DNA from 3 places in the Actinosynnema sp. NPDC023587 genome. Region 3 is predicted to be linked to each of the others. Evidence: riboswitches for the same ligand, from Rfam matches in the RefSeq annotation. Region 3 holds a riboswitch; each other region holds the start of a gene.
What was found. Region 3 has a riboswitch for cobalamin ahead of AB0G01_RS31540 (CbtB-domain containing protein). Riboswitches for the same ligand answer to the same signal wherever they lie in the genome.
Positions count from the first base shown of each region.

Region 1: linked by a shared signal. The riboswitch ahead of AB0G01_RS28175 (ribonucleoside-diphosphate reductase subunit alpha) and the one ahead of AB0G01_RS31540 (CbtB-domain containing protein) in region 3 are both predicted to bind cobalamin.
Region 2: linked by a shared signal. The riboswitch ahead of cobN (cobaltochelatase subunit CobN) and the one ahead of AB0G01_RS31540 (CbtB-domain containing protein) in region 3 are both predicted to bind cobalamin.

Region 1 covers NZ_JBFABG010000013.1:84,586-92,361, reverse strand. Annotated here, with positions in the region: gene AB0G01_RS28175 (ribonucleoside-diphosphate reductase subunit alpha) at 1-1,839, opposite strand, end outside; cobalamin riboswitch at 1,956-2,174, opposite strand; cobalamin riboswitch at 2,531-2,741, shown strand; gene metE (5-methyltetrahydropteroyltriglutamate--homocysteine S-methyltransferase) at 2,860-5,094, shown strand; gene AB0G01_RS28165 (metal-dependent transcriptional regulator) at 5,171-5,845, opposite strand; gene AB0G01_RS28160 (metal ABC transporter permease) at 5,871-6,743, opposite strand; gene AB0G01_RS28155 (metal ABC transporter ATP-binding protein) at 6,740-7,480, opposite strand; gene AB0G01_RS28150 (metal ABC transporter substrate-binding protein) at 7,477-7,776, opposite strand, start outside.
Region 2 covers NZ_JBFABG010000007.1:246,669-254,444, reverse strand. Annotated here, with positions in the region: gene AB0G01_RS20870 (precorrin-2 C(20)-methyltransferase) at 1-473, opposite strand, end outside; gene AB0G01_RS20865 (precorrin-8X methylmutase) at 470-1,090, opposite strand; gene AB0G01_RS20860 (hypothetical protein) at 1,087-2,094, opposite strand; cobalamin riboswitch at 2,103-2,237, shown strand; gene cobN (cobaltochelatase subunit CobN) at 2,271-5,834, shown strand; gene AB0G01_RS20850 (family 1 glycosylhydrolase) at 5,750-6,070, shown strand; gene AB0G01_RS20845 (LacI family DNA-binding transcriptional regulator) at 6,067-7,098, shown strand; gene AB0G01_RS20840 (lipopolysaccharide assembly protein LapA domain-containing protein) at 7,088-7,417, opposite strand; gene AB0G01_RS20835 (XRE family transcriptional regulator) at 7,572-7,776, opposite strand, start outside.
Region 3 covers NZ_JBFABG010000018.1:67,064-74,839, forward strand. Annotated here, with positions in the region: gene AB0G01_RS31530 (HAD family phosphatase) at 1-666, shown strand, start outside; gene AB0G01_RS31535 (CbtA family protein) at 876-1,634, opposite strand; gene AB0G01_RS31540 (CbtB-domain containing protein) at 1,634-1,819, opposite strand; cobalamin riboswitch at 1,850-2,040, opposite strand; gene AB0G01_RS31545 ((2Fe-2S)-binding protein) at 2,329-3,006, opposite strand; gene AB0G01_RS31550 (GNAT family N-acetyltransferase) at 3,098-4,279, opposite strand; gene AB0G01_RS31555 (N-acetyltransferase) at 4,392-4,829, shown strand; gene AB0G01_RS31560 (FAD-dependent monooxygenase) at 4,938-6,527, opposite strand; gene AB0G01_RS31565 (TetR family transcriptional regulator) at 6,646-7,257, opposite strand; gene AB0G01_RS31570 (phosphoribosyl-ATP diphosphatase) at 7,360-7,623, shown strand.

The DNA.
Region 1 (7,776 bases), on a different contig from region 3:
GATGTCGATCACGTTGTCCAACATGCGCACGGCGGTGTGGACGGTGCGGTGCAGCCGCTCGGCGTCCAGGCCCTGGGCCGTCACGTGGTTGGCCAGGTTGACCGAGCCGAGGTTGCACACCGCGACCTCGTCGGCGCTGGTGTTCAGGGTGATCTCGGTGCACAGGTTGGACGAGTGCACGACACCGGTGTGCTGCTGCGGGGAGCGCAGGTTGCACGGGTCCTTGAAGGTGATCCACGGGTGGCCGGTCTCGAACAGCATGGTCAGCATCCGCCGCCACAGGTCCGTCGCGCGGACGCGCTTGAACACGCGGATCTCGCCCCGGTCGGCCGCCTCCTCGTAGGCGCGGTAGCGGGTGGCGAAGTCCAGGCCGTAGGAGTCGTGCAGGTCCGGCGTCTCGTCCGGGGAGAACAGGGTCCACTCGGCGTCCGCCTCGACCCGGCGCAGGAACTCGTCGGGCACCCAGTTCGCGGTGTTCATGTCGTGCGTGCGCCGCCGGTCGTCGCCGGTGTTCTTGCGCAGGTCGAGGAACTCCTCGACGTCGACGTGCCAGGTCTCCAGGTACGCGCAGGCCGCGCCCTTGCGCTTGCCGCCCTGGTTCACCGCGACCGCCGTGTCGTTGGCGATCTTGAGGAACGGCACGACGCCCTGCGACTGGCCGTTGGTGCCCTTGATGTGCGCGCCCATGCCGCGCACCGGGGTCCAGTCGTTGCCCAGCCCGCCGGAGAACTTCGCCAGCAGCGCGTTGTTCTGGTAGCCCTGGAAGATGCTCGCCAGGTCGTCGTCGACCGTGGTCAGGAAGCACGACGAGAGCTGGGCCCGGGTGGTGCCCGAGTTGAACAGCGTCGGGGTGGAGCACATGAAGTCGAACGTGGAGAGCAGCTCGTAGAACTCGATCGCCCGCGCCTCGCGGTCGTCCTCGCGCAGCGCCAGGCCCATCGCGACCCGCATGAAGAACGCCTGGGGCAGCTCGTACCGGACGCCGTGGTCGTGCAGGAAGTAGCGGTCGTACAACGTCTGCATGCCCAGGAAGTCGAACTTCGCGTCGCGCTCCGGGCGGATCGCCGCCGCGATGCGCGCCACGTCGAACGACTCCAGCGCGGGGTCCAGCCGGTCCAGCTCGATGCCCAGCCGGACGTAGTCCGGGAAGTAGTCCAGGTAGGACATCTGCTCGCCGGTCGCCTCGACCGGGCGGCCCGCGACCCTGGTCAGCACCTCGCGGCGCAACTGGTCGAGCAGCAGGCGGGCGGCGACGAAGGAGTAGTTCGGCTCGGTCTCCACCAGCGTGCGCGCCGACATCACCAGCGCGACGGCCAGTTCGTCCACCGAGATGCCGTCGTAGAGCGCGCGCCGGACCTCGGAGAGCACCGGGTCCGCCGACACGTCGGCCAGGCCGGCGCACGCCTCGCCGACCACGACCGCGATCCGCGCCCAGTCCACCGGGACGAGGTCGCCGTCCGCGCCCTTGACCCGGAACTGCACCGGCGCGGGTACGACCTGCCGGGCCTTGGCGTGCTCGTCGCGGTACAGCACGTAGGCGCGCGCGACCTTGTGGTGGCCGCCGCGCATCAGCACCAGTTCGACCTGGTCCTGGATCTGCTCGATGTGCAGGGTGGTTTCCGGGCGGGCGTGCTTGAGCAGGGCGCTCTCCACCTGGGCGGTCAACTCCGCCACGAGCGGGTGCAGGTGGGACGCCGCCGCCGCGACGTCACCCTCCACCGCCAGGAACGCCTTGGTCATGGCCACCTGGATCTTGGTGGGGTCGAAGGCCGAGACGGTGCCGTCGCGGCGGATCACTCGAACCTGCGCGACACCGGTGCCCGTGGTTGTGGTCGACAAAGCCCTCTCCTCGCGAGCCTCAACGGCCCGGAGCACGCGGCGACCGCACAGAGCGCGCGCAACGGCGCGACCATCCGTGTCGGCCCGCCCACGAGGCCCCGGACACGCGCGCGCCGGCCGGCGCGCGCATCGACGGCAGGTCTTCGGACTCGCGGACACCCGGCTGTCCAGCCGGACCTACTGGCCGTCGCTTCCCGGGAGCACGCGCTCCCAGTGCTGTCTGACGGCGGTTGTTTCCGCTCACCGCTGCGGGGCAGTCCCGGATTCGCACCGGGTTCCCTCTTGCCTCCTCGGCCCTCGGGGAGGGCGTCGGAACCTTCGACGGGCGAGACACTACATGTTGTAGATCCGTTCGCAACCGGGCCCCACATGGGCGTGTCGCGGGGCGATGTGCATCGCGTGACACGCGTCTCCGGGCCCAGGTCGGCACCTCACCCGCGCCACGCCGCGGTCGGTGGGCCGCGCCGTCGTCGACCGCGAAACGGTTGCGCGGCAGGGAGTTGTGGAGAAGGCGGAACGCGGCTCGCCGGAAACCGGTGCCGGCCGGCGGGAAACGGCCGCATCGCCGACCTCGGAGGCAGCGGGGGGACCGGGCCGGGCTCCCGGACGACTCGGTGACATCCCGCACCGGCACCCGAAGGCGATCGCGGCGGCGGTTCCCGTTCCTCGGGAGAGGTCCCCGCGCTGCGCTACGCTCGCGGGTGCTGGTGGTTCGCCCTGGTCGATCGTCGGTCGGGGCGAGGCAAGAGGGAACCCGGTGGGAGTCCGGGACTGCCCCGCAGCGGTGAGCGGGAACGAAAGCCGTCAACCAAGCACTGCGCGTGAGCGTGGGAAGCGACGGCCGGTAGGCGTGAGGTGTGCGCCCGCGAGTCCGAAGACCTGCCACCCGCCCGCGCGCCCACCGGGTGCGCGGTGTCCGGTGACCTCTCGGGCGGGTCGCGGCGGACGCGGCCTCGCGCCGCCCGCGAAGCGCGCCCCGGGAAGCTCCGGCGTTCACGCACGCTCGCGAGGAGAGAGCTAGTGACCAGTGGAATCGGCACCACCGTCCTGGGCTACCCCCGGATCGGTCCCCGACGGGAGCTCAAGCGGGCCGTCGAGCGGTACTGGGCCGGGCGCATCGACCACGCGGCCCTCTCGGCCGTCGCGGCCGAACTGCGCGCGGCCACCTGGGCGGAACTGCGCGACGCCGGGCTGGACTCGGTACCGTCCAACACCTTCTCGTTCTACGACCACGTGCTGGACACGGCCTTCCTGGTCGGTGCGGTGCCACGGCGCTACCGGCGCGAGTCGGAGCTGGACAGCTACTTCGCGGCGGCGCGCGGCACCGACGAGCTGCCGCCGCTGGAGCTGACCAAGTGGTTCGACACCAACTACCACTACCTGGTGCCCGAGATCGACCCCGACACCGAGTTCCGGCTGGCCGGCGACAAGCCGCTGGCCGAGTACCGGGAGGCCCGCGAGCTGGGGATCACCACCCGGCCCGTGGTGCTGGGACCGGTGACGTTCCTGCTGCTGGCCAAGGGCGCGGACCCGCTGGCCCGGCTGGACGACCTGGTCGACGTCTACGTCGAGCTGCTGGTGGCCCTGTCCGCCGAGGGCGTCGCGTGGGTGCAACTGGACGAACCCGCGTTCGCCGCCGACCGCCCGCCGGCCGAACTGGCCGCGCTCGGCCGGGCCTACACCCGCCTGGCCGCGCTGCACTCCCGGCCGAAGCTGCTGGTCACCGGCTACTACGGCGCGCTCGGCCCGGCGCTGGAGGTGCTGGCGGGCACCGCCGTCGAGGCCATCGGCGTGGACCTCGTCGCGGGCACGGCGGCCGGCGTCGCGAGCGTGCCCGCGCTGCGCGCCAAGACCCTCGTGGCCGGTGTGGTCGACGGCCGCAACGTGTGGCGCACCGACCTGCGGGCCGCGCTGGCCACCGCCGCGTCGCTGCTCGGCTCGGCCGCCGAGGTCGTGCTCTCGACCTCCTCGACGCTGCTGCACGTGCCCTACGACCTGGCCGCCGAGACGGCGCTGGAACCGGAGGTGCGCGGGCGGCTGGCGTTCGCGCGGCAGAAGGTGCGCGAAGTCGTGCTGCTCGGCCAGGCGCTGCGGGACGGCGTGGACGGCGGGTGGGCGGACGTGGCCGACGAGCCGGTCGCCGCTCCCCGCCGGGACGAGACCGTGCGGGCGCGGCTGGCCGCGCTGGGGCCGGAGGACCGCGACCGCGCGCCGTACGCCGAACGCGCCGCCGCGCAGGACGCGCACCTCGACCTGCCCGCGCTGCCCACCACGACCATCGGTTCGTTCCCGCAGACGACCGAGATCCGCACCGCCCGCGCCGGGCTGCGGTCGGGGGAGCTGTCCCGCGACGAGTACGAGGAGCGGATGCGCGAGGAGATCGCGCGGGTGATCGCGTTGCAGGAGGACATCGGTCTGGACGTGCTGGTGCACGGCGAGCCCGAGCGCAACGACATGGTGCAGTACTTCGCCGAGCACCTCGACGGGTTCGCGGTCACCGACCTGGGCTGGGTGCAGTCCTACGGTTCCCGGTGCGTGCGCCCGCCGGTCCTGCACGGTGACGTGTCGCGGCCCGCGCCGATCACGGTGCCGTGGAGCTCCTACGCGCAGTCGCTGACCACGCGGCCGGTGAAGGGCATGCTGACCGGCCCGGTGACGATCCTGGCGTGGTCGTTCGTGCGCGACGACCAGCCGCTGGGCGAGACCGCCGACCAGGTGGCGCTCGCGCTGCGCGACGAGATCGCCGACCTGGAGGCGGCGGGCATCCGGGTCGTCCAGGTCGACGAACCCGCGCTGCGCGAGCTCCTGCCGCTGCGGCGGGCCGACCACGCGGCGTACCTGGAGTGGTCGGTCGGGTCGTTCCGGTTGGCCACCTCGGGCGCGGCGGCGGGGACCCAGGTGCACACCCACCTGTGCTACTCGGAGTTCGGCGAGGTCATCGACGCGATCGACGGCCTGGGCGCGGACGTGACCACCATCGAGGCCGCCCGGTCGGGGATGGAGGTCCTGGACGACCTGCGGTCGGCCGGGTTCGGCCGGGGCGTCGGGCCGGGCGTGTACGACATCCACTCGCCGCGCGTGCCCGGCGTGGACGAGGTGGCCGAGCTGGTCGCCGCCGCGGCGCGGGTCGTGCCGGGCGGGCGGTTGTGGATCAACCCGGACTGCGGGCTGAAGACGCGCGGCTACGCCGAGGTCGAGCCCGCGTTGCGCAACCTGGTCGAGGCCACCCGCCGGGTCCGGGAGACGTCGGCGTGACCTGATCGGGGCGGGTGTCCGGAGCAGTGCGCGGGCACCCGCCCCGACCGGCGCACCGGAGCGCGTGCGACGACGGTCAGCGCAGGGAGACCCACACCGCGCCGGCCGCCGTCCGACCGAGCTCGGCGCGAATCCCGTGCTCGACCGCGAGCACCGCGACGTCCTCCGAGTACGGCGCGGGTTCCAGCAGGCGCAGGTCCGCGTCCAGCACGATGCCGTGGTCGGCGAAGTACTTCAGCAACCCCGCGTCGGAGTCCGAGATGCGCGCCACCCGCACGAGGGCCCCGGCCGGCGCGTCGGGCAGCGCCACCGCGTCGGGGCGGTGGACGGTCCCGTCCGCCGCCGGGATCGGGTCGCCGTGGGGGTCGCGCACCGGGTCGCCCAGGAACGCGGCCATCCGCTCGACCAGCCGGTCGGAGACCGCGTGCTCCAGCACCTCGGCCTCGTCGTGGACCTCGTCCCAGCCGTAGCCGAGCGTCTGGACCAGGAACGTCTCGATCAGCCGGTGCCGCCGCACCATGGCGACCGCGTGCCCCCGGCCGCTGTCGGTGAGGTTCACGCTGCCGTAGCGGGCGTGCCGCAGGAGCCCCTGCTCGGTGAGCCTGCGGACGGCGTCGGACACCGTGGACGGCTTGAGTCCCATGCGCTGCGCCACGACCGACGTGGTCACCGGCGCGTCGGACCACTCCTGGAGGGCCCAGACGACCTTGAGGTAGTTCTGGGCGCTCTCCGGCAGTTCGGCCACCGACATGGGGCCAGGATATCCCGGGAGGTGCTCAACCCCCGCTCGCCTCGGCGCGGGCGCGGGCCGCGACGAGCCGGCGGCCGAGCACGCCGTGGCGCGGTGCGAAGAGGTAGACCAGCAGGAACACCGCGCCCTGCACGAGCACCACCATGCCGCCGGAGGCGGTGTCGAGGTGGTAGCTCAGGTACAGGCCGACCACCGCCGCGCCCACCGACACCGCCGGCGCGATGACCAGCATCCGCCCGAACCGGTCGGTGAGCAGGTAGGCGGTGGAGCCGGGGATGATCAGCATCGCCACCACCAGCACCACGCCCACGACCTGGAGCGCCACCACGCAGGTCAGCGCGAGCAGCCCGAGCAGCGCCGCACCCAGCAGCCTCGGGTTGAGGCCGATGGCGTGGGCGTGCACCGGGTCGAACGCGTAGAGGGTGAAGTCGCGGCGCTTGAGCAGCAGCAGGACCAGCGCGACCGCGCCCAGGACGGCGATCTGCGCCAGGTCGCCGCGGTCCACGCCGAGCAGGTTGCCGAACACGATGTGGTTGAGGTCGGTCTGGCTCGGCGTGACCGAGATCAGCACCAGGCCGAGCGCGAACAGGGTGGTGAACACGATCCCGATGGCCGCGTCCTCCTTGATCCGGCTGGTGTCGCGCACCAGGCCGATCAGGGCCACCGCCAGGAAGCCGAACACGACCGCGCCCAGGGCGAACGGCGCGCCCACCACGTGGGCCAGCACCACGCCGGGCAGCACGGCGTGCGACACCGCGTCGCCCATCAGCGACCAGCCGATCAGCACCAGCCAGCAGGACAGCACCGCGCACACGGCGGCGGCGATCACGGTCGCGGCCAGCGCCCGGACCATGAACCCGTAGCCCAGCGGTTCCAGGAACAGCTCGTAGAAGGTCATCGCACGCCCTCCCCGGCGGCGGGCACGTCGAGGCCGAACGCGCGCACCAGGTTCTCCGGCCGGAGCACCTCGTGCGGCGAGCCGTGCACCAGCACCCGGCGCATCAGCAACAGCGCCTCGTCGGCGAGCTCGGGCAGCGCGTGCAGGTCGTGCGTCGACACCAGCACGGTCGCCCCGTCGGCGGCCAGCTCCCGCAGGAGCCCGGTGATCGTGGCCTCGGAGCGCTTGTCCACGCCCGCGAAGGGCTCGTCGAGCAGCAGCACGCGGGCTTCCTGCGCGATGCCCCGCGCCACGAACGCGCGTTTGCGCTGCCCGCCGGACAGCGCGCCGATCTGCCGGTCGGCGAGGTCGGCCAACCCGACCCGCGCCAGCGCCCGGTCGACCGCCTCGTGGTCGGCCCGGCGCGGCCGGCGGGTGACGCCGAGCCGCCCGTAGCGGCCGGTCAGCACCACGTCCCGGACCGACAGCGGGAAGGCCCAGTCCACCGCCTCGCTCTGCGGCACGTAGGCCACCGCGCCGGACCTGCGCGCCCGCGCCGGGGCCTCGCCGTGCACCCGCACCTCGCCGCGGTCGGGCCGGACCAGGCCGGTGATCGTCTTGAACAGCGTCGACTTGCCCGAGCCGTTGACGCCGACCAGGCCGCACACCCGGCCGGGCGCGATCGCCAGCGTGACGCCGTCGAGGGCGACGACCTCCCCGTAGCGCACGACCACGTCGCGCACCTCGATCGCGGTCACCGGGCGCTCCCGGCCAGGGCGGTGGTGATGGTCCTGACGTCGTGCCGGACGAGGTCCAGGTAGGTCGGCACCGGTCCGTCCGGGCCGGACAGCGAGTCCACGTAGAGCACCCCGCCGAATGCCGCCCCGGTCGAGGAGACGACCTGGCGCATCGGCCCGTCGGACACGGTGGACTCGCAGAACACCGCCGGCACCCCGTTGGCCCGGACGAAGTCGATCGCCCCGGTGATCTGCTGCGGGGTGGCCTGCTGCTCGGCGTTGACCGCCCAGAGGTAGCGCTCGGTCAGGCCCGCGTC
Region 2 (7,776 bases), on a different contig from region 3:
GTGCCCGGCAGCACGGTCAGCACCTCGTCCCGCTCCACCAGCGGCCGGCCGATCACCGCCGAACCGGCGCTGACCGACGTGACGCCGGGGACCACCTCGGCCGGGTACCTGTCCGCGAGCCGCTTGTGCAGGTGCATGTAGGACCCGTAGAAGAACGGGTCGCCGGCGGCCAGCACCACGACGGTCCGCCCGGCGTCCAGGTGCGCGGCCAGCCGCGCGGCGCACTCGGCGTAGAACGCGTCGATCTCGCCCTGGTAGTCGTCGGAGTCCTCGGTGGTGACCGGGTAGACGAGCTGCTCCTCGATCTGGTCACCGCGCAGGTACGGTTCGGCGATCCGGCGCGCGACGCTGCGGCCGTGCCGGGCGCTGTGGAACACCACGACGTCGGCTTCGCCGATCAGCCGGGCGGCCTTCACGGTCACCAGTTCCGGGTCGCCGGGACCGACCCCGACGCCGTAGAGCCTGCCGGTCATTCGTCCTCGCTCGCGATCGCGTTGACGGCCGCCGCGGTCATCGCGCTGCCACCGCGCCGACCGCGCACGACCAGGTGCTCCAGACCGCTCTCCGCGAGGGCCTGCTTGGACTCGGCGGCCCCGATGAACCCGACCGGGATGCCCAGCACGGCGGCGGGCCGGGGAGCGCCCGCGGCGATGAGGTCGAGCAGGTGGAACAGGGCGGTGGGCGCGTTGCCGATGGCGACCACCGCGCCGTCGAGCCGGTCGCCCCACAGCTCCAGCGCCGCCGCGCTGCGGGTGTTGCCGATCTCCCGCGCCAGCGCGGGCACCCGTGCGTCGCCGAGCAGGCACAGCACCTCGTTGTCGGCGGGCAGCCTGCCCCGGGTCACGCCGGACGCGACCATCCGCGCGTCGCACAGCACCGGCGCGCCGGCCAGCAGCGCACCCCGCGCGGCGGCGACCACGCCGGGGGAGTGGCCGATGTCGTCGACCAGGTCGACCATGCCGCACGCGTGGATCATCCGCACCGCGACCCGCGCGACGTCCGCCGGCAGACCCGACAGGTCGGCCTCGGCCCGGATGGTGGCGAACGACCGGCGGTAGATCTCCGCGCCGTCTCTGATGTAGCTGGTCACCTGATCTCCTCGTACCCGTCGCCGGTCGCGACGAACTCCACCACGTCGCCCGCCGGCCGGCCGCACCGCCGGGCGCAGCCCGACCAGTGCACCGAGCCCCGGTGCGGGGTGCCGATCCAGCGGCTCGCGTCCGCCCGCACGTCGGTCAGGGATTTCGCGCAGCCCGGCCGGCCGGTGCACGCGGACACCCCGTGCCACGGCGACGCGGGGTCGGTGAACAGGCCCGACGTGTCCGTCCCCGGCGGCACCACGACGCTGCGCCACGGGGTGACCCGGACCGGCGTGCCGGCCAGCAGCCGGGCGTCCAACCGGCCCAGCGGCACACCCGCCACCACCCGGTCGCCGTGCGGGCCGGGTGCGACCGGAATCACAGCGGGCGCGACGACCGCTGGCCCCGGGACGCCCAGCGCGGCGGTGATCCGCCGCACACCGCCGTCCACTTCGGACAAGCGCCACGCGGTGCCCCGGATCGCCTGGAACTCGCGCGCGGCGGCGACCACGGACGCCACCGGGTCCGTCACGCGCAGTCCCGAGTCGCGGCCGGCCAGGAACAGCGCGTCACCCACCAGGCCGATGTCCCCGCCCAGACCGCTCACCGCCGCACCGATCGTGACCAGGAAGCGGCCGGGCAGGTCGGCCAGGCCGGGCACCCGGCACAGCGCGGCGTCCACCGCGTCCACCAGGTCCTGGTTGTCCTCCAGCGGCGCGGCGATGATGTTGCGCATCCGCTCGTGGGTCGGCGAGGGCAGCAGCCCGGCGGCGCGCAGGCGTGCGCCCAGCTCGTGCTCCGCACCCGGGGCCAGGCCCCTGATCTGCACGTTCGCCCGCGAGGTGAGCTCGATCCCGCCGTCGCCCAGCTCCAGCGCGGCCCGCCGGAGGACGTCGAACCGGGCGGCGGTCAGCGTGCCGCCGGGCAGCCGCACCCGCGCCAGCCCGCCGTCGGCGGCCCGGTGCACGTCGACCGCGCCGGGGCAGGCGTCGGGGCGCTCGCGGTCCTGGGGCATGGGCTGGATGCTAACCGCCCGTTAGGGTGACCTCCGAACGGCGAAGCAACAGGAGGAAGCCGGTGTGAATCCGGCGCGGTCCCGCCACTGTGACCGGGCGCGAGCCCGGGAGTCAGGAACTCCGCCCGCCGTCCCCTACGACCGGGGCGAGGACCCCCGAGGGATGGAGCCCGCACGTGATCCTGCTGCTGTCGACCTCCGACACGGACCTGCTGTCCGCCCGCTCCAGCGGTGCCGACTTCCGACTGGGCAACCCCGCCCGGCTGACCCCGGACGACCTGCCCGCCCTGGTGGAGGGCGTCGACCTGGTGGTGGTGCGCATCCTGGGCGGTCGGCGGATGTGGGAGGAGGGCCTGGACCGGCTGCTGGCCGGTCCCCGCCCGGTCGTGGTGCTGGGCGGTGAGCAGAACCCGGACGCGCCGCTGATGGAGCTGTCCACGGTGCCCGGCGGCGTCTGCGCCGAGGCGCACGCCTACCTGGCGCACGGCGGCCCGGTGAACCTCGCCGAGCTGCACAAGTTCCTGTCCGACACGGTCCTGCTGACCGGGTTCGGCTTCGACCCGCCGGAGGCCGCGCCGAACTGGGGCGTGCTGGAGCGGCCGGCGGTCGAGGGCGACGGGCCGGTGGTCGCGGTCCTGTACTACCGGGCGCACCACGTGGCCGGGAACACCGCCTTCGTGCACGCCCTGTGCGACGCGGTCGAGGAGAAGGGCGGCCGGGCGCTGCCGGTGTACTGCGCGTCGCTGCGCACCGCCGAACCGGCGTTGCTGGCCGAGCTGCGCAAGGCCGACGCGCTGGTGGTCACCGTGCTGGCGGCGGGCGGCACGAAGCCCGCCACCGCGTCGGCCGGCGGTGACGACGACGCCTGGGACGTGGGCGCGCTGGCGGAGCTGGACGTCCCGGTCCTGCAAGGGCTCTGCCTGACCAGCAGCCGCGCGGCGTGGGACGGCAACGACGACGGGCTGTCCCCCCTGGACACCGCGACGCAGGTGGCGATCCCCGAGTTCGACGGCCGGATCATCACCGTCCCCTTCTCCTTCAAGGAGATCGACGAGGACGGCCTGACCGTGTACGTGGCCGACCCGGAACGCGCGCTGCGCGTCGCCGGGATCGCGGTGCGGCACGGGCGGCTGCGGCACATCCCGCCGGCCGAGCGCAAGATCGTGGTCATGCTCTCGGCGTACCCGACGAAGCACTCGCGGATCGGCAACGCGGTCGGCCTGGACACCCCCGCCAGCACGGTCCGGCTGCTGGCCGCGTTGCGGGACAACGGCTACGACATCGGCACCGGGCTGCCGGGCGTGGCCGACCTCGACGGCGACGCGCTGATCCACGCGCTCATCGCGGCCGGCGGCCAGGACGCCGACTGGCTGACCGAGGAGCAGCTCCAGGGCAACCCGGTGCGGCTGCCCGCCGGGCGCTACCGCGAGTGGTACGCGACGCTGCCCGCCGACACCCGCGCGGACATGGAGCGGCACTGGGGCGAAGCGCCCGGCGAGCTGTTCGTGGACCGCTCGAAGGACCGCGAGGGCGAGATCGTGCTGGCCGGCCTGCGGTCGGGCAACGTGGTGGTGATGGTCCAGCCGCCGCGCGGGTTCGGCGAGAACCCGATCGCCATCTACCACGACCCGGACCTGCCGCCGAGCCACCACTACCTGGCCGCGTACCGCTGGCTGGAGGCCGAATTCGGCGCGGACGCCGTGGTGCACGTCGGCAAGCACGGCAACCTGGAGTGGCTGCCCGGCAAGACGGTCGGCATGTCCGCCGGCTGCGGGCCGGACGCCGCGCTGGGCGACCTGCCGCTGATCTACCCGTTCCTGGTCAACGACCCGGGCGAGGGCACGCAGGCCAAGCGCCGCGCGCACGCGACCCTGGTCGACCACCTGGTGCCGCCGATGGCCCGCGCGGACAGCTACGGCGACATCGCGCGCCTGGAGCAGCTCCTCGACGAGCACGGCAACATCGCCGCGATGGACCCGGCCAAGCTGCCCGCGATCCGCGCGCAGATCTGGACCCTGATCCAGGCCGCGAAGCTGGACCACGACCTCGGGTTGGCCGACCGGCCGCACGACGCCGAGTTCGACGAGCTGATCCTGCACGTGGACGGCTGGCTGTGCGAGGTGAAGGACGTCCAGATCCGGGACGGCCTGCACGTCCTCGGCGAGGCACCGACCGGGGCCGCCCGGGTCAACCTGGTGCTGGCCATCCTCCAGGCCAAGCAGGTGTGGGCCGGCCAGGTGGCCGCGCTGCCCGGTCTGCGGGAAGCGCTGGGGCTCAAGGACAACACCCGCACCGCCACCGACGCCGTCGAGGCGCGGGCGCGGGAACTCGTGGAGGCCATGGAGGCGGCGGACTGGGACCCGGCGGTCGCCCGGACGGTGACCGACGACGAGGACGTCGCGCGCATCCTGGAGTTCGGCGCGCTGGAGGTGGTGCCGCGCCTGGCCCGCACCACCGACGAGATGACCAACGTGCTGCACGCCTTGAACGGCGGGTACGTGCCGGCGGGCCCGAGCGGATCTCCGTTGCGGGGCTTGGTGAACGTGCTGCCGACCGGCCGCAACTTCTACTCGGTGGACCCGAAGGCGGTGCCGTCGAAGCTGGCCTGGGAGACCGGTCAGGCGATGGCCGACTCGCTGCTGGAGCGCTACCGCGCGGACACCGGCGAGTGGCCACCGTCGGTGGGCCTGTCGGTGTGGGGCACCTCGGCGATGCGCACCTCCGGCGACGACATCGCGGAAGTGCTGGCGCTGCTGGGCGTCCGGCCGGTGTGGGACGACCAGTCGCGCCGGGTGACCGGCCTGGAGGTCGTGCCGCTCGCCGAGCTCGGCCGGCCGCGCATCGACGTGACGGTGCGGATCTCCGGTTTCTTCCGGGACGCCTTCCCGCACGTGGTGGCGTTGCTGGACGACGCGGTGCGGCTCGTGGCCGGGCTGGACGAGTCGGCCGAGGACAACTTCGTGCGGGCGCACGCGGAGGTCGAGCTGGCGGCGCACGGCGACCGGCGGCGGGCGACGCTGCGGATCTTCGGCTCCAAGCCGGGCGCGTACGGCGCGGGCCTGCTGCCGCTGATCGACAGCCGGAACTGGCGCGACGACGCCGACCTGGCCGAGGTCTACGCGGTGTGGGGCGGCTACGCGTACGGGCGCGAGCTCGACGGTGTCGAGGCGCGCCAGGACATGGAGAGCGCCTACCGGCGGATCGCCGTCGCGGCGAAGAACATCGACACCCGCGAGCACGACATCGCCGACTCGGACGACTACTTCCAGTACCACGGCGGCATGATCGCGACCGTGCGGGCGTTGACCGGCAAGGCACCCGCCGCGTACGTCGGCGACAGCACCCGGCCCGACGCCGTGCGCACGCGGACGCTGCACGAGGAGACGAACCGGATCTTCCGCGCCCGCGTGGTGAACCCGCGCTGGCTGGCCGCGATGCGCAGGCACGGCTACAAGGGCGCGTTCGAGCTCGCGGCGACGGTCGACTACCTGTTCGGCTACGACGCCACGACCGGCGTGGTCGCGGACTGGATGTACGAGCAGTTGGCGGCGAGCTACGTGCTGGACCCGGAGAACCAGAAGTTCCTCACCGAGTCGAACCCGTGGGCGTTGCACGGGATCTCCGAGCGGCTGCTGGAGGCGGCGGACCGGGGGATGTGGGAGCACCCCGAAGCGGCGACGCTGGACGCGCTGCGCGCGGTGTACCTCCAGACCGAGGGCGACCTGGAGGACGGCCGCTAGGCCGCTCGACATCACGACCCCGGCGGAGCGATCCGCCGGGGTCTTCGGGGAGCGGCGAGCGGCCGGGCACCGCCTGGTCGTCGGTGGACGACTTCGCGTGGGCCGAGGGCCGCGCCACGAGGTTCGGGATCGTGCACATCGGCTTCGGCACGCGGGTGCGGACTCCTAAGATGAACGCCATGTGGTACTCCCAGGTTGCCCGGGGCAACGCGCTCGTCGCGACGGTCGCGCCGTGACCGACGCCGTCGACCGGCCCAGGCCACGTCGGGCCACGACCCGCCTCGAAGAGGTCGCCCGCGCTGCCGGGGTGTCCAAGTCGACCGTGTCCCGGGTGATCAACGGCGAGCCCTACGTCAGCACCAGGGCGCGCGAGGCGGTCGGCCAGGCCATCACGCGCCTGGGGTACTCGCCCAACCAGGCGGCGCGGACGCTGGCGGGCAGCCGGGCCAACTGCGTCGCGCTGGTGGTGTCCGAGCCGGGCAGCCGGGTGCTCGCGGACCCGTTCTTCGCCGGGGTGCTGCGCGGCGTGCACGCGGAACTCGCCGGGCGGCGGGTGCAGCTCGTGCTGATGATGAGCAAGGAGGGCGACGAGCAGGACCTGGTGAACTACCTGTGCGGCGGGCACGTCGACGGCGTGCTGGTGATCAGCCTGCACGGCCAGGACCCGTTGCCGAGGGTGCTCGCCGACGCGGGGCTGCCGACGGTCGTCGGCGGCCGGCCGCTGGGTGCCGCCGGAGTGCCCTACGTGGACTCCGACAACTTCACCGGCGCGCTGGAGGCGGCCCGGCACCTCGTCACGTCGGGGCGTCGGCGGATCGGCACCATCGCCGGGCCGCGCGACATGGCGGTCGGGATGGACCGGCTGGCCGGCTGGAAGCGGGGGATGGGCCAGGCCCGGGTTCCCGCGGACCTGGTGGCCCACGGGGACTTCACGCCGGAGAGCGGGGCGGCGGCGATGGCGGAGCTGCTGGCGCTGGACCCGTCGTTGGACGCGGTCTTCGTCGCGGCCGACATCATGGCGCTGGGCGCGTTGCAGGTGCTGCACGCGCGCGGGAAGCGGGTCCCGGAGGACGTGGCCGTGGTGGGGTTCGACGACCTGGTGATCGCCGCCACGGCGGTGCCGCCGCTGACCACCGTGCGGCAGGACGTGGAACGGCTGGGGCGGACGATGACCCGGCGGCTCATGTCGGAACTGGCGGGCGAGGAGAACCTCCCGCCGTTCCTGCTGCTGCCCACCTCGATGGTCACCCGGGTCAGCGCGTAAGACCACCCCTCTTGGCCTGGCGGCGTAGCTGGAGGATGCGCGCCGCGCCCACCAGGGCGACCGTCACCGCACCGCCGATCGCGGAGAAGAGCAGGGCCACGCCCAGGGGGAGCGTGCTGGCGATGCCGAGGAAGTGGATCGTCGCGTCGGTCAGGTTTTGCAGGATGAAGATCAGCAGGAAGATCAGGACGACGATCGACGCCAGGACGGCCACCCAGGTGCCGCTGATCCTGGTGGGCCTGGCCTTGCGGGGTTTGCCGGCCGGGGTCTTCGGGGTCGTCGGCGCGGGCGGGGTCGTCGGGGTGGGGTGGGGATCGATCGACGTGCCGGTCGGACCGTCCGGGAGCGGGGCTGCGGGAGTCGCTCTGGTGCGGTCCTCGTCACGGGGAGTGGTCACGCCGTGATTATCGGTCCCCGGTGGCCTGGGTGCCACTCGACCGGGCGAGGAATCCCGTGGCGGGACCGCTACGGGATCAGGCGCACGGCGGGTGGTAGTCGATCCCCTCGAAGTTGCGGTGCCACTCCTCCTGGGTGATCGGCTGGTCGACCGACTCGCACATCTTGGCGATGGCGATGCCCACGTCGAACTCCCACGGCCGGGTGGTGCCGTCCGCGTTCGAGGTGACCACCCAGTTCGGGGTGTCGCCGAAGGCGAGGGCGTAGACGCCGTCGGTGGGA
Region 3 (7,776 bases):
GTGCGGTGGGACGTCGGAGCGGTGCTGTGGGACATGGACGGCACGCTGTTGGACTCGGAGAAGCTGTGGGACATCCCGCTCTACGAGTTCGCCGAGAAGCTGGGCGGCACGCTGTCGCTGGAGACCCGTCAGGCCATGGTCGGGTCGAACATGCCCACGACCATGGCGCTCCTGTTCGCCGAGGTCGGCGTGACGCCGACCGAGGAGGAGACGGCGGACGGCGCGGCGTGGATCCTGCGGCGCACCGAAGAGGTGTTCCGCGCCGGGCTGCCCTGGCGTCCGGGGGCGCGGGAGGCGCTGCGCGCGGTGCGGGCGTCGGGCGTGCCGATGGCGTTGGTGACCTCGACCGAGCGGGGGTTGACCGAACTCGCGCTGGACACCATCGGCCGTGACCTGTTCGACGTGACGGTGTGCGGTGACGAGGTCGGAGGCCGCAACAAACCCCTCCCGGACCCGTACCTCAAGGCCGCCGACCTGCTGGGGGTGGACGCGGCGGCGTGCGTCGCGATCGAGGACTCGCCGACCGGCGTGACCTCGGCCGTGGCGGCGGGGTGCACGGTGCTCGTCGTGCCGTGCGACGTGCCGGTGCCGGCGGGGGAGCGCAGGATCTTCCGCGACTCCCTGGTCGGGATCGACCTGACCGCCCTCGCCGCCCTGCGCGCCTGACCCGGGCAACTCGATCGGGGCAGTGTGATCGGGGAACTCGATCCGGGCAGTTGATTCGGACAGTCTGATTCGGACAGCTCGCACCACACTCGTGCGAAAACGGCACGTCCCCCGTTGTGCGTACCGCGAGGGGCGTGCCGTTCATCCGCCATGTGCTGTTTTGCTGTGTGCTTTCCGCAGTGCTGTCAGCCGTGTGCTGTCAGCCGTGATCAGGCGGCGACGGCTTTCGCCTTGGTGCCGCTGCGTACCGACGGATCGACCAGAAGGCCGAACACGACGCCGAGACCCAGCCAGAGGGTGGCGGTTTCGGCGAGCGACGCCAGGCGGAACTCCCACAGCACGCTGCTCGGCACGTCCGCCGGCACCGCGTCCGGCGCGCCGGGGAAGACCAGCAGGATCACCGCGAACGCGACGACCACGGCCAGCGCGACCACGGTGAACCGGACCGGCCCGCCCAGGTGGGCCAGTCGGGATGCCAGCAAGCTCGCCCCGAACACCACCAGCAGACCGGCCGCGATGAGCCCGAGGTAGAGCACCGTCCGGTAGTCCACCGTCTCCGGGTCGCCCACCGCCGGCGGGTTGGCCGGGTACTTGACGGCCGGCAGCAGCGCCGCCGCCCCGAACACCGCCGCCCCGAGCGTCACGCTCCGGCTGAACGGCGGCCGGTCCGCGAACCAGCGCCGCGAGCCCGCGTAGGCGGTGGCGAACAGCGCGCCGACCGCCAACCCGACGATCACCGCCGCGAGCACGCCACCGAGCATCTGCGTGCCCCGACCGAACATCTCGCCGTGGTCGTGCGCGCCGGGTTCGACGGTCTCGGTCGCGGCCCGCGCCTCCTCCACGGCCAGCGCGGCCCGGATCGGCACCTCGACCACGACGAGGCCGACCAGACCCGCGAGCAGACCGGCGACGCCACCCGCGCCGATCCCGCGCAGCAGTACGTTCTTGTAGGTGTCCACGGCCGGCATCAGTGGCACGGGACGCCGAGCGCGTGACGCCCGTCGTGGAAGAACTCGTGCAGCGACTCGGCGGCGTGCCCGAGTGCGATGCCGTTCTCCTGGAGCACCAGCCAGGTGACCAGCAGGGCGACGAGTGCGACGGCGTAGGCCCACTTGGGGATGGGGATGGACAGGGGGTGCGCGGGGCTCGTCAAGACGGCCTCCTCCATACCTCGTGGAAGGTCAACGACAACTCTCGCCGCAGCCGGTCTCCTGACTCCCGGATCGCTACCGTCCCCGCGTCTTCCCAGTCGCACCGTGCGACCAGTGACGTTCTCGGCGGGTTGGCTCCCCGGTCACAGTGGCGAGGACCGCGCCGGATTCCCACCGGCTTCCCGTCCACTGCGGCTGTGGAACCGTAGATGTCCACCACGGGCAGGCACAACCGACCAGACGAGTTGTTGTCCACCTCACGTGCACCCCACACGATCAAGCGCCGCTTTTGTCCTGATTCTTGGATTGATCAGGCCGACACCGCAGGTGACGGCTCCGTGGTCCGAAGCGCACCCGGACGCCCTGTCGGCCGCTTTTCGTCACGCTTCCGGCTTTTCATCACGCTCAGCCCCGCCGTCTCCGGTTCGTCGACGTCAACGTCACGTCCGAACTTCCCGACTGGTCGGTGCCCCGGATGCGGGTGGAGGCGGGTGGATGCGTTGAGGTGGACTCAGCGCGGCGGCAACGGGCAGTCGCCGCACGTCCCCCCGCCGTCGAGGCGGTAGTAGAGGCAGCAACTGCGTCGCCGGAACGCGACCTCGCCGGTGGACGGGAGGAAATCACCGGAGTCCCGCAACGGCGGCTCGCCCAACAGCCGCTCGCCCAACGCCACGCACTGCTCGGCGGACGCCGTGCCACTGCGACTCACCGTCCGCAACGCCCCGGCGATCGAGGACGCCGCGTTGCCCCACAGCAGTCCCCGCGCCACCGGCACCACCTCCCGGATGGCGGCCACCACCGGCTCCAACGACTCGGAGATCGACACGCCCGGCACGGGTTCGTCAATCCGCACCCGCATCCCGTCCGGGCCGAAGTGCCACCACACGTTCCCCGGCCGGATGTCCGGCGCGACCCCGTCGACGGCGTGCGCGGCGACCGTCGGGCAGAGCAGCCGAGCGGTGTACCCGAGGAAGAACAAGGACGCCGAAACCCGGGCCTCATCGGTCCGATACCGCTCACCGATGGACCGCAAGGTGTCCGGCAGCACCGCCCCGCCCAGCAGATCCTCGCCGGTCCGCCAACCGCCCTCGTCCGCACCGGGCGCGGGACGACCCACGTCCAAGGCGAAGAACGGGCTGAGACCGCGAACCTGACGCAGGGTGGACAGCACTGAGGAGTAGTCGGACACGTGGCCAGTCTGCCCGCCGCCACCGATCCGCTGTCGAGCCTGTCCGGACTGTCAGGCCTGTCCGGCACGGCTCGGGCGTCGAATCGGTCGGCTACGGGAGGTAGAAGGTCAGCAGGTCGCTCCGGACCGGCGGGAACAGGACGTGCATCAGGTCCTCGTTCGGGCCGGGGTAGACGTCCGGGCACCGCGCGGCCAGCCCGCGCAGGCCGTGCGGCGCGAACAGCAGCGACTCCAGCACGTCCGGCGCGACCCCGGCCCCACCCACCGCGTGCGGTGCCTGCATCACGCCGCCGAGGACGATCGGGCCCACCTCGCCGGCGTGGAACGGCAGGCGGACGTGCGAGCGGTAGAACGACACGACGGCCTCGCCCGTTTCGTCGGCGAACGACGAGGCCGCCAACCGCCTGCCGAACACCGGGCGCAGGTGGTCGAGCAACGCCACCGGGTCGGCGACCCGCACGTAGTACGACTTCGCCTGCTCCGGCACCGGGCCTAGGAAAGGTTCGAGCGCTTCGCCCGCGACCGTCCCCGGCCGTTCGTTCGCCGACCTCGCCCCGGTGTGCGCGATCAGCGCGTGCAGGGCGGCGGCGTCCACGGCGGCCACCTCGCACAACTGGACGCCCTCCTCCGGAGGAGTCGAACGGCCGGTGCCCACCGGCACGCCGTCCCGCTCCACCAGCCACTGGGTGCTGCCGCCCCGCGCCACCAGCCAACGCCACAGTTCGGTCCCGTGCGGCATCCGCAGGTCCGCGTGGCGTTGCTCGGCATCCTGCAACGCAGCCATCGCCGGGATGTCGTCGAACGTCGCCTCGCGCACCGTGTCGGTACTCGTCGGCGGCGTGCCGACGATGTCCCGCGTCGGGGCGATCGGGATCGCGTAGGTGTAGCCGAACCGCCGGTAGAAGTACGGGATGCCGATCATCACGTTCACCCGCTGCCCGCGCGCCGCTGACCGCTCGTGCGCCCACCCCATCAGCTCCCGGACCAGCCCGCGCCCCTCGTAGTCCCGGTGGGTGGCCACCAGCTCGACCTGTCCAGCGCGGATCTCCACCCCGTCCAGGACGAGTTCCTCGTCCAGCAACGTCATCGTGGACACGACCCGATCGCCGTCCACGACGACCGCGCACGTCCCCCACCCGGCGTCCGGGTCCGACACCACCAAGCGGTGGTCGACGGCGTCCTCGGGGTCGCCGCGCTCGGTCAGCAGCGCGGCGATCTGGTCCAGATCACGTGGTTCGGCGGTGCGCAGCGTCAAGCCGTTCGGCAAGGCCATCCGCGCAGTGTCGGGTCTGCTCCTCTCGTCGTGCCACTGGATTTCCCGCAGGTCGTCTTCCGGAGACCGCACCGGCTTTACGGCGCGCTTTCTGATGACGCACAATCCGGCCATGTCCTGGCTGCCGTCCGACTTCGTCCACCCCACCCGCGTCGACCTGGGCGCAGACCACCACCTGAGGCCCATCCAGGAGTCCGATGCGGACCGGGACTACCCCGCCGTCATGGGTTCGCGGGAACGGCTGTGGTCGATCTTCGGCGAGCAGTGGAACTGGCCGCCCGCGACCATGAGCTACGAAGCGAACCGCGCCGACCTCGCCCGCCACGCCCAGGAAGCCGAGGCGCACGAGTCGTTCAACTACGCGCTGTTCGACAACGACGAGACCGCGTTGCTGGGGTGCGTGTACATCGACCCGGCCGAGGACGCCCTCATCTCGTGGTGGGTGGTGGACGAGTACGCGGGCACCGAACTCGAACGCGCGCTCGATGCCTTCGTGCCCGAGTGGATCGCCCGCGACTGGCCGTTCGCCACCCCTCGCTTCGGGCTCTGACCGGACCGCAGTGCTCCCGCCACGAGATGACCGACACCCGACCCGAACCGGGCCTTTCGCTCGCGCATCCGATCGGCTGGTCGGGGAAGGGTGTCGAGGGGCTGCGGTTCACCGAGGAGTTGTCGCGGCCGGTGTGCCGAACCACCGGCGCAGGGCGTGGGCCAGGTCGTTCGGTGTGGTGCCCGCCCAGGCCACGTAACCGTCCGGTCTGACCAGAACCGCGTCGGCTGGTGGGTTCGGTGTGGAGGTGGTGTGGACGTCCACCCGGTCCGCCCAAGGGATGGCGGTGGTGCTCAGCGCCGCGTCGTCGGTGAAGTCGAGCAGTAGCGGGCGGCCGTCGCGGGCCAGGTGGGCGAAGGTCTTGTTGTCCGGCAGGGGGATGTCGGGCATCCACCGGCCGGTGAGCGGGTGGGGTGCGGTGTCCATGGCGTAGACCGTGTCCGCGCCGGACATCAGGTCGGAGACGCGGCGGACGGCGGTCTCGTCCTGGAGGAGTTCGGTCAGGACCTCGCGGAGCGCGGTGATGTCGGGACCTCCGGACAGCAGGGCCGACTGGGCTCGGCTGTGGGTGATCACGCGTCGGGCGACCGGGCGGCGTTCCGACTCGTAGGTGTCCAGCAGGTCCGGGGGTGCCCAGCCGTGCAGTTCGGCGGCCAGCTTCCAGCCCAGGTTCAGGGCGTCCTGAAGGCCGAGGTTCAGCCCTGGCCCGCCTACGCCGGACTGGACGTGGGCGGCATCGCCCACCAGGAAGACGCGGCTCTTCCGGTAGCGGTCGGCCAGGCGGGAGTTCGTGCCTTCCGCGCGGCGGGTGAGCGCCGGTGGGTGGCCGTCGTCGGGTTCGCTCATCGGGAGTTCGATGCCCAGGACGCGCGTCGCGGCCTCCTGGAGTTCGGACAGGGGCATCTCGTCCGTGTCGGTCAGGCCGGACTGCCCCCACTCGATCATGGCGATGCGGTAGATGCCCGGCTGGAACATGCCGAACGCGAAGACGCCGTGCTCGGTCCGGTGGAACGTGCCCGGCCTCAGCCCGCCCAGACCCGGCACCTCCAGCCGGCCGGTCCGGTGGTCGGCCATCGGCTCGTGGATCACCACCTGGCCCGTGCGGTGGGTGAAACCCCTGTCGGTCACGCCGGGGAAGCCGATGCCGGCCCGTTTGCGGACCACGCTGTGGCCGCCGTCCGCACCCACGACGTAGCGCGCGGTGAGCTCGTACGGGCCGTCCGGACCGGAGACGTCCACTGTCACGTGACCGTCGTGCTGGGTCAGGTCCGTCACCCGGTGGCCGCGCGTGATCTCCACGCCCGCGTGGCGCTCCAGCAGTTCCTCCAGCCACCGTTGCGGCACGGGCAGGACGAACAGGGCGTGGTCCTCCACTGTGGACATGTCCAGCGGCAGTGCGCCGAACTGGAAGAACGGTGCCGGTGTCGGTGGCGAGGGACTGCCGGTGACGATCTCGTGCAGCCCCCGGTAGTCCAGGGCCTGGACTACCCGACCCACCAGGCCGTTGGCCTTGGGCGTGCACGTGCGTTCGGGCAGCGCGTCGAGGACGGTCGGGCGGATGCCGGCCAGCAGCAGCTCGTTGGCGAGCATCAGGCCGTTCGGGCCCGCACCGACGATGACGATGTCGGTGTCCGGCGGGGGAGGAGGTGCGGTCTGGGCGGTGGTGATCGCGGTGATGGGTGCGGTGGGGGCTGACATGAGGGCTCCTTTTGGCGTCGCTGAATAAGCCCCACGTCGGGTGAGGCTGTTGATGGTGAGCTGGTGAGGGTGAGCTGGTGAAGGTGGGGCGGTGAGGGTGAGGTGGGGCGGTATCGGGTTAGTGGGTTGAGGGCTCTGGCAGGCCGGCTGCGACCTGGGTCAGGGCGTCACGCACCAGGGGGCCCAGCGGGATCGGGGGGTCGGCGGTCAACCAGCGGTCCGTCGCCACTTCGATGGCCGCGCCCACGGACGCCGCCACCAGGCGGGGGTAGAGGTCGACCGCCACGTCTGTTCGGGTGCGCTCGGCGATCGCCTGGGCCAGTTCGCGCTCGATCACCGAGCTGGCCCGCAGGAACTCGCCGATCAGGGTCGGTTCGCTGGTCATCAGCCGGACCCCGGCGGTCCACTCCGGATCCGGCACCCGGTCGTTCGGCGAGTACTGCGCCAGCGCGGCCTCCAGGATCGACTCCCACACCGACTCCGTCCCGGGTCGGCGGCGGACCTGTTCCGTCAGCTCCCGACCACGGTCGAGGTGGCGGGAGGTGATCGCCTCGGCCTTGCTGGAGAAGTAGTTGTTGAACGTGCGGGGCGACACCCCCGCCGAGGCGGCGATGTCCTCCACCAGGACGTTCTCCAGGCCGCGCTCGACCGCCAGCCGGAGCGCGGCCCAGCTCAACGCCTGGCGGGTTTCCAGCTTCTTGCGCTCACGCAAGCCCAGTGGTTCTTCCATGTGATCAAGGTAGGGGAAAAGTGCGGGGTCCGCAAGATTTCGGGGTACGCACTTTCGGGGTGGTTTCCGGCGGCCGTCCGGGGGATGCGAGGATCAGCTCCCGTGAAGACCTTCGACGAGCTGTTCGCCGAGCTGGGCGAGCGCGCCCGCACCCGCCCCGAGGGGTCCGCCACGGTCGCGGCGCTGGCGGACGGGGTACATGCGCAGGGCAAGAAGGTGTTGGAGGAAGCGGGCGAGGTCTGGATCGCCGCCGAGCACGAGTCGGACGAGCGGCTGGCCGAGGAGGTCTCCCAGCTCCTGTACCGCGTGCAGGTGTTGATGCTCGGTCGTGGCCTCACTCTCGAAGACGTCTACAAGCACCTGTGACCGATGGCCGGGGTGCTCGGAGGCTTCGTGCCCATGTGGGTGCCCACGGTCATCGAGTTCCTCGCCGCCCTCCCGGTCGCTCGCCAACCGGGGTGTCCTGACTTTCGTGATCAGCACGTTCGTCTTGGGCACGATCGGTCTGGTGCTGTTCCG